Regions from separate parts of the Bacillus sp. MT94 genome, predicted to be linked through region 2. Evidence: riboswitches for the same ligand, from Rfam matches in the RefSeq annotation. Region 2 holds a riboswitch; the other holds the start of a gene.
What was found. Region 2 has a riboswitch for thiamine pyrophosphate ahead of tenA (thiaminase II). Riboswitches for the same ligand answer to the same signal wherever they lie in the genome.

Region 1 (4,993 bases), on a different contig from region 2:
TCAAAATCTTTCGGTGACGTCATATTATCTTTCTTAAGCGATGCAAACGCTGAAGTGTTATGCTGAATAATCGCTCCTACAGATACAACAGGAATTCCTTCCACACGAGCTAATGTTACATTTTCTTGTGCGCTTATTGCGAAGTCTGCTTTTCCTGATGCTATCATTTGCTCTGCTGTTACATTGTCACCTGGTTGAATAATTTCTACATCTAATCCTTGCTTTTTGTAATAATCTTTCGTTTGCGCTACATACAAGCCAGTATGATTCGTATTTGGAAACCAATCTAATACTACTTTTACTTTTTGATCTTTACTTGCACTTTCTTCTTTCTTCGCCGGATTACATCCAGCCACACCTACCGCTACTAAGGCAGCTAACATAACTTTCAAACCTTTTTTCATTTTCTGCCGTCCTTTCTATATATCCATGGTGCTGTTATTCTTGCCATAAACTCTACGATAAAATACAGGCATAATGTCACTATAACGATGATTGCTGCAACACCAAATACTCGGGCAGTCAAAAAGGATTTTGTAGCCCTCGTAAGCATAACGCCTAATCCTTCACTTGCACCGAGCCATTCTCCGATAATTGCCCCCATTACGCTATATGTAACTGCAATTTTTAAACCGGAGAAAAAGTATGGAAGCACTGCTGGAAATTTTACTTTCTGGTAAACTTGCCATTTTGTCGCCTTCATTGTTTGTAAAAGCTTCAACATGTTTTTATCTACTGTTTGAAAACCTTCTAAAATACTAAGCGCAATTGGGAAGAAACAAACGAGTATTACGACCATTACTTTCGGCAACATCCCATATCCAAACCAAATAATAAATAGCGGTGCAAGTACAACAATTGGAATTGTTTGCGAAATAACGAGCAATGGATTTATTAAAATACGAAATAACGGTATAACGTCCATAATAATTGCGATGCTCGTCCCCAATAAAATTGCAAAGAATAGTCCAATTATAACTTCCTGCAGTGTTTGCATCGTATTTGGTAATAGTAAATCTTTCATCCCAATTAATTCTTGAACAATGGCAGAAGGCTTTGGTAAAATCCACGGTTCGATTTTAAATAATGAAACAGATCCTTCCCATATCGCAATGAGAAGGATAAGCCAAATAGTTGTAATAAGTTTAGATTGCTTCTGGTTTTGCATATTCATCACGGTACTTCCAAACCTTTTCATCTATCGTTACACCAGTGCTTGGACGATAATGGATTTTAATAGAAGTAATCACTTCTTCTGCTCCAGCATCGACGCAAGCTTGTTGCGCACGTTTAACGACATCAAGAAGTACATCTAATTCTCCTTCCAAAGTTGTTTCCATTGCCCCTACTTCATAACGAACTCCCGATTGTTGCACAACTTCAATTGCTTTATCGACAACAGAATATACATCTTTCGTTTTCGCTTGTGGTACTACTGAAAATGACATTGTAACTTGTTGTGACATAATAAAATCCCCCTTATAAAATTAGATTTCAAAAATAAGAAAAGGCTTTCCTACTGCGTAGGAAAGCCTTGTATGCAAGTTATTATAGAATAACATATGCTACATCACTTTAAGTAACTCCCTACGCTGGCATTATCCAGATCAGGTTGAGGGTCGATGTTTACTTACATCCTCTCAGCCAATTGGCTCCCCGGTCCTTAATTCGTTTTCATTGTAGCATGATTTATTTTATTGAACAAACAAAAGCATGCATAATCATTTCATTATTTTTGGAAAATATCCAACTTTTTCACCATGAGCTAATAACTGCTGTATAAATTCTTTATTGATTGCTGGTACTATCAATTCTTTTTTCTTAATCCATTCATTCGTTCTACGCGTACCCATTACAATTTCAGATTGCTGCGCTCCATCTCCTGCAACTTGAGAAGCAATTAACTCTGCTATTACTTCATTTTCCTTCGCTAATTCAAGTCCGGTATTTACATATTCTGAAAGTGGAACCATTTCAAGATTGTATCCACACTCTCCAATTAACTGTATAAATTGTTCAAACTCAATTTGATGTGGATGACAAATATGTAACGTCTCTCCTACAATTTGCGAATCTTTTAAATACGATACAATTGATTTACTAGCAAAATCAATTGGTGTGAAATCAACTTTCCACTTCACATTTGGTGCTTTCCCAATTAATAGCATTGTTTTAATAAGACGATAAAATGCGTTTCCTTCAATATTTTGTTGGAACGAACCTGTTTCTGAATGACATGCTAAATTACCTGCACGATAAATATTTCCGCGCAAACCATTTTTCATTGCTTCACGAACAATGTTTTCCGCTTGTAGTTTACTATTTGAATATACATTCTCTAAGTCTACACTGTAATTAAAATCACCAGTTTTCATGTATGTATCCCATTGATCTACCGCTAATTCTAACGGGATACCAATTGTAGAAATAAAATGGAATGTAGCACCTTTCTCCGCTAATGCTAGCATACGGCTAGTTCCTTGGACATTTATATTTTCAAATTGTTTTACATCTCCAAAATGTCTTACATCTGCACCGCAATGAATTATCGTATCCATCTTAGAACTGATGAACATAAATTCTTCTTCGCTCATCCCAAGATACTCTTCCCCCAGATCACCAGCTACGGCCTGTATACGCTGTAACCATTCTTCACATATATCACTAAAGTAGCCTGTTAATGTATCTATAATTCTTTGTTGCACATCTTTGGTTGGTCTTACTAAACAATAAATAGTAGCAGATGTATCTCTCAACAATTCATATAATATGTGTGATCCTAAATAACCAGTAGCTCCTGTTAAAAAGACATTTGAAATCTGGGTTTCTTCCAAAACGTTTGCATACGTAATATTATCTGGTTCGTGAATCAGTTTATATTCACGAAATACTTCTTCTTTCTCTACTTTTACTTCTCGCTCAATTCGAGCTAATCCATATATCGTTCTTTCTTTAAAGAAATCTTGAATTGTTAAATGTGAAAAATCTTCTTTTAACAATGTTAAGACTCGTAATACTTTTAATGAATGTCCACCAATTGTAAAGAAATCATCATGCACTCCAACTTTTGAAATTCCTAATACTTCCGCCCAAGCGCGCGCTATTTGTTTCTCTGCTTTATTAGAAGGTGCAACATATTCTTGTAGACGAACCGGTTCATACTTTTCTTCTAACTGAGCTAACTTCTTAACATCAATCTTTTTATTAGGTGTAAGTGGTAATTCATTAATATAAATTAGTTTAGATGGCACCATATAATCTGGTAATTGCTCTTGTAACTGATAAACTAATTCTGGTATTTCTTTTTTATTTAAAGTTGTATAGAACGCGATTAAATATTGGCTACCTTCCTTACTCTTCTTAGCAAAAACAGCATTTTCTTTTATATTATGATTTTGAGAAATTTTACTTTGGATTTCTCCTAGTTCAATACGATGTCCTCTAATCTTTACTTGATCATCTTTCCGATGTAAAAATTCTATATTTCCATCCTCTAACAACTTAACAATATCACCTGTTTTGTATATATTAACTATAGGATTAAAAGGGTTCTGAATAAAAGCTTCAATTGTTTTATTAGGCTTATTAAAATACCCTTTTGCTAATCCTACTGAATCTATATATAATTCACCAGGTACACCAATTGGACAAAGATTCATATTCTCATCCAAAATCATAACTTGATAATTAGCACATGGTTTACCAATGGGAATACTCGCAACATCCTCATTTAACTGACTAGGTATTTTATAGGTTGTCGTCACTACAGTACATTCTGTCGGTCCGTATACATTATGAATTTCAACATTTGTACCTATCCTTTCTCTCCACAATTTAATAACCTCTACAGGCAACATTTCACCGCCAATCGCAATTCTTTTTAGGGAAGCTAGCTTATATATATCTTCTTCTGCTAAATAAGTTGCTACTTGTCGAACAAAAATTGTTGCTAATGCCAAGATCGAAGTTGCTTTCACTTTATAGATTGCATTTGCAAATGCTTCTACAGACAATCGCTCTTCCTCTAATAATACATACAAGTTTCCTCCGCAGAATAAAGAAGCAAATGACTCCCATACAGAAGCATCGAAACTAAAAGAAGGAAATTGGGCAAATACATCCTCTTCTGTCAATTCATATTGCTTTTGCATCCAAGTGTACAGATTAACAACCCCTCTATGTGCTAACATCGTTCCCTTTGGATTCCCTGTTGAACCAGACGTATAAATCATATAAGCTACATCATCACAATGAATAGACAACTTTACATCTATATCTTCACAAGTTTCACTATCATACATTGAAACTGTTTGAACTCCATCACATGTTATAGGCGTCTCTTTCATCAATATAACTTTCGCTTGGCTATCTTGAATAATGTACTGTATTCTACTTTCCGGATAATCTGGATCAATCGGAACATACGCTGCACCAGCTTTTAATATAGCTACCATACTTACTACTGTGTCTATGCTACGTTTCATAAATATTCCAACATAGTCTCCTAATTGGACGCCATTTTTAATTAACATATGAGCTATTTGATTACTTTTTTTATTTAGCTCCTCATAAGTTAAAGTACCTTCCCTTGAAGATAAAGCTATACGATTTGGAAATTGAGTAACAGTATTATAGAACATATCGACGATACTTTTCTCAGGATATACTGCTGTCGTATCATTCACTTGACTATAAAGTGCCATCTCGGCCTCTGTAATAATATTAAAATTCTTTATATAATTATTCTTATTTCGTGATGTACCAATTAAAACACCTTGTATTTGTTGTGCATAACGAGTAATCGTTGTTTCCTTCCAATTAACACTATTAAATATTATTTCTACACTTTGCATATTTTTACTAAATACAAATTGTAATGTATTCGTGTCTTGTAGCTCATAATATGTTTTACCAATAATAATAGGTGACATTTCATATAATGTATTACCGTTTTGAAACTCTTCTATTTCTTCCTCATTCATTTCTTTAATTT
Region 2 (4,993 bases):
CACACCTTCATATAACTCCTTCGTACTCTTCTCACGCTCACGAATATGCAAATAATCAATCTCACTCTCAATTTGCATCGCTACATTCACTAACTCTTCGAATGGCATATGGCCATTTGAGATTACGTGGAGCTCATTTTTCATATTCATTCGCCTACTTTAAAATATTTTCGAATAGTTCATCGGCTGGAACGGTTTCTTTCGTCATTCCTTTGTCCTTCAGCCATTTATTTTGTTTCTCCCAAGATTCTTTTGAATCTGATAAAAATGGCTCATCTTTCGTTTCCATCTTCTCTAATAAAATTTTCATACTTTCCTTTTCAACTTCTGGCACAAGTGGGAAGTTTTCTTTTTCTTGATGATTTAATAAAATATTCAATGCTTCATCTGGGTTTTTCTTCATGAAATCATAGCCTTTTTTCGTACCACGTAAGAAAGCTTGCAACGCTTCTTTATCTTTTTTCAACGTTTTATCACCTGTTACAAACACAAGTTCATGATAGTTCGGTACTCCGTAATCAGCTGGATTAAAGTAAGCTGGTTCATGGCCTTCATGACGCATAACCGGTACTTCATGATTAATGTATGCCCCTGTTACCGCATCCACTTTTTTCGTAATTAAGGCTGGTACTAAATCAAATCCAACATCAACTACTTTCACTGTATCAGGATTACCACCAGCTTCTTTTACCATCGTTTTTAAATACATCCCACTTAAAGGTGTTCCAGAATATCCTACTGTTTTTCCTTCTAAATCTTTCGGTGATTGAATACCCGCTGATTTCAGCGATACGACATGATTTAATGGTGAACGTACGACAGCCCCAATTGATTTCACTGGAATTTGCTCATTTGCTCTTGCCATAACAACATCTGGCTGATAATACAAGCCAACTGTCACCTTCCCTGCTGCTGCCAATGTTAATGGATCAGTCGGATTAGAAGGGAATTTAATATTTACCTTTACACCTTCTTCTTTAAAGTATCCTTTTTCAATTGCTGCATAAATAAAGCTATGTACCGCATTTGGATACCAATCTAACATGACTGTTATTTCTTTCTCTTTTTTACTTTTTTCTGATGCTGAATTACTCGAACATCCTGTAATCATTGCAATTAATAATGTAAACACAAAGATGCGCTTTAAAAATTTCATGAATGCTTCCTCCAACTAATGAATTTCTTTTCTAATATGGAAATAAGTACGACGAAGAAAATAGCTAATAATGATAACAATACAATGGGTGCAAATACGCCAGCTCCATCTAACTGCGTCATCATTCTCTTACTGAAATATCCAAGTCCAGCTTGTGCACCGAGCCATTCTCCAATTGCTGCTCCGATAACACTAAGCGGAACTGCAATTTTTAAAGCTGAGAAAAAATAAGGAAGAGCAGACGGCAACTTTAATTTAAGAAAAATATCTCTTTTCGTTGCTCCATATGTAACTAAGAGCTCCTCCCATTCTTTTTTTGTACTACGCAGTCCATCATACGTATTGACCGCAATCGGGAAAAACGTAATTAAAACTGTGACAACAACCTTACTCCAAATTGTGTATCCAAACCATAAAACAAATAGCGGAGCAAGCGCAGTAATCGGAATCGTTTGTGAAGCAACTAATAATGGATAAAATGCTCTTTCCATCCATGTACTCGCATTCATTAACATCGCTAGCCCTACACCTAATACGATAGAAATAACAACACCTATTAAAACGACGTATAACGTTGCAGGTAAATGAACCGTAAATAATATGTCTTTTAGTTTCCATATCTTCATTACAATCGCAGACGGTGACGGTAAAATGTACATCTCATCTACAATTCTTGCTCCTATTTCCCACACAGCTAGTAAAATACTAGAAAGTGTAATAGCAGGAACTAATTCTTTCAATCGGTTCATCACACAAGTACCTGCCTTTGTAACATACTAAGAAGCTCATCTTTCAGCGCTAATACTTCCGGTTTATATAAATCTTTTCGTGTTCTGTTATGATCAAGTGGTACAATCCGCTCAGTCAAAGTCGTTATCGGCTGCTGTTCCACTACTAAAACTCGGTTCGAAAGAAATAACGCTTCTTCAACATCATGAGTAATGAATAAAATTGTTTTTTCCCACTCTTGCCATTGTTCAAACAGCCATTCTTGCAAAGAGGCCTTCGTTAAAGCATCTAACGCGCTAAACGGTTCATCTAATAACAATATCTCCCCGCCCGTTAACAAAGTTCGGATAAAAGATACGCGTTGCCTCATACCACCAGATAAATCTTTCGGATGTTTTGTCTCATATCCTTGTAAACCAAATTTATATAACAGTTCCTTTGCCTTTACTTGGGCTTCTTTCTTCTGTACACCTTGGCACTCTAGCGGCAGAGCAGCATTCTCAATAATTGTTCTCCACGGCAAAAGCATATCTTTTTGCGGCATATATCCTACAGGATGGTGCTTTGTTTCTGTCAGTTCTATCTTTCCAATACTTACCTTATCTAGGCCTGTAATAAGGCGAAATAAAGTACTTTTCCCACATCCACTCGGTCCGATAATACTGACAAACTCTTTCTCATGTATAGAAGCATTTAATTCATGGATGATTGGTTTCTCATCGTAATGAAAAGAAACATTATGAAACTGTAGTATGTTCTTGCTCCTCAAATCCCCACATCTCCTTACGATAGGACATATCCCAGAATAAATATTCAAATCGACTGGAATATAAGAAAATCTCCTCTAATCTATCTAGTTCTTTCTCAGACTTTCCAACTGCCATTTCATTTAATAAATCTATTAACCAAATACAAAGATTACCGTATTCTTCCGAACTATATCCTTGAATCCACTCACCAAAAAACTCATGATCTCTTGCTCCAGGAATATCATTTAAACGCTTTCCAATTTCCCAGTAGCTCCACATACATGGAAGAAGCGCTGCTATTAATTCTGCAAGTGTGCCATTTTGAGATACAGACATCATGTAATTTGTATAAGCTAAATTTTTAGCAGATGGTTTCGCAGACTCTATATCCTCTATAGAAATTCCAAGTCTTTTTGCATATTGTTTATGGATTGTCATTTCGCCATTTAATATCCCATCAATTTGTTCAGCGAACTTTCCCATTACTTGTGGATTCGTTGCTTTTACAACACCAATCGCATATAACTTTGCATAATCTAGCAGATATAAATAATCTTGAATAATATAATACTGGAATTTATCTTTTTCTAACGTGCCATCTCCCATACCCACTACAAACGGATGATTATGACTCATCTCCCAAACCGGTTGCACAGTTTCTAATAATCTATCGCAAAATTTCATTTCTCTATCCCCTTTCAATATATGTATCTAAATAAAAAACCACTTCTATATATAAGAAGTGGTTACAGCAAATAAAATTATACATTTATTCGATGTTCCACTTCCCTTCGCTAGTATTACCTAGATCAGGTGTTATAAGGGTTAAGGATTATTCCTCTCTCAGCAAATCAAGCACCCCTAGTGGTTTCAATATGAAATTTTTAAATAAAAAAGCCCCGTTTCTATACGCAAAGAAACGGGGACTCATTGTTAGTGTCCGAATTGCTTCCCTACGCTAGCATAATCTAGATCAGGTAATAAAAAGGATCAAAGGCTTACGGCCTACTCTCAGCTGGCAACACCAGCTCTCCTAGCAAACTATAAAATTATCACTGTCAGTATAACACCCTAATAAGACATCATCAACTGTTTTAATTTTCTTAATTATCAACAAAATATTGAAGTTATACAATACATACATTCTATTTTAGAAAATAAAACCCAAATTAATTGTATAAAAAGGAATCATTATCCTCAAAAAATTTATTTTTATATTGATTTCATATTACATTTATGTGAATACACCCACTATATTATATCTTTATACTATAATAAAATTACAACTATACAACTAGAGGAGGTCTCTATTCCATGAATATGAAAGCTACGGCTTTAACAGCAACTACTGTAGCGATTGCTTCTTTACTTCCTTCTATGGGTGAAACAAATGTACAAAAAGCAAACGCTGAACAATTATCTAATGTTAAAACTGGGTATGTCAAAGTCGATCAAGTAGCATTACATACAGAAGATAACGTAAAAAGCACATCAATTGATACAATTCGCTTTAATACAAAAGTGAACATCCTTGAAACAACTAATGGTTGGTATAAAGTATCTGTTCATAATAAAGTAGGTTATGTACAAAAAGATGCTATTTTACTAAAAAACAAACTTCAATCTAATGATCAATACATCGTCAATGCTAATGCATTAAACGTTCGCTCTGAACCTAATTTAGAATCTTCCATTTTAGATGTATTACCAAATGGCAAGTTTATTACCGTTCAAGAAGATCAAGGCGAATGGTATAAAATATCACATAATGGCCAAACGGGTTACGTACAAAAAGCATTCATCTCTAATGGTTCACAACCCTTAGTAAAAGGAATCACCGTTCAAAATAATACAAAATATACTGTTGCAACACCTAATCTGAATGTACGTAGCAACACTAGTACAAGTAGCGCTCTACTCGGTTCATTACAAAACGGTACACAAGTACAAGTAGTAGAAACTGTAGGAACTTGGTATAAAATTCGTTTTGGCACAGGATACGGATATGTAGCAAAACACTATGTAGTACAAAATCAACCACAGGCTAAAACAGATCAGCCTTCATCTATTCCAGCTGCTTTCAAATTCCCTGCTCAAGGAAGAATTAGCTCAACCTTTGATATACGCTGGGAACAAATGCATTATGGTATAGATATTGCTGCTCCAGGGAACGTCTCTATCCAAGCTGCTGCTGCAGGTAAAGTTGTGAAATCTTATTATTCAGCTAGCTATGGCAATGTTGTGTTCATTGCGCATCAAATCAATGGGAAATTATATACAACTGTTTATGCTCATATGAAGGATCGCACTGTACAAACTGGTGATCAAGTACAAGCTGGACAATTAGTAGGTCATATGG

Region 1: linked by a shared signal. The riboswitch ahead of AC1Q51_RS24010 (MTH1187 family thiamine-binding protein) and the one ahead of tenA (thiaminase II) in region 2 are both predicted to bind thiamine pyrophosphate.

What each region holds. Positions count from the first base shown of each region.
Region 1 is NZ_JBXAEZ010000008.1:94,633-99,625, forward strand. Features, by position in the region: gene AC1Q51_RS24000 (ABC transporter substrate-binding protein) at 1-404, opposite strand, end outside; gene AC1Q51_RS24005 (ABC transporter permease) at 401-1,174, opposite strand; gene AC1Q51_RS24010 (MTH1187 family thiamine-binding protein) at 1,146-1,466, opposite strand; TPP riboswitch at 1,568-1,669, opposite strand; gene AC1Q51_RS24015 (non-ribosomal peptide synthetase family protein) at 1,722-4,993, opposite strand, start outside.
Region 2 is NZ_JBXAEZ010000003.1:653,080-658,072, forward strand. Features, by position in the region: gene tenI (thiazole tautomerase TenI) at 1-144, opposite strand, end outside; gene AC1Q51_RS15085 (ABC transporter substrate-binding protein) at 155-1,156, opposite strand; gene AC1Q51_RS15090 (ABC transporter permease) at 1,153-1,905, opposite strand; gene AC1Q51_RS15095 (ABC transporter ATP-binding protein) at 1,905-2,654, opposite strand; gene tenA (thiaminase II) at 2,623-3,318, opposite strand; TPP riboswitch at 3,404-3,507, opposite strand; TPP riboswitch at 3,568-3,679, opposite strand; gene AC1Q51_RS15105 (SH3 domain-containing protein) at 3,949-4,993, shown strand, end outside.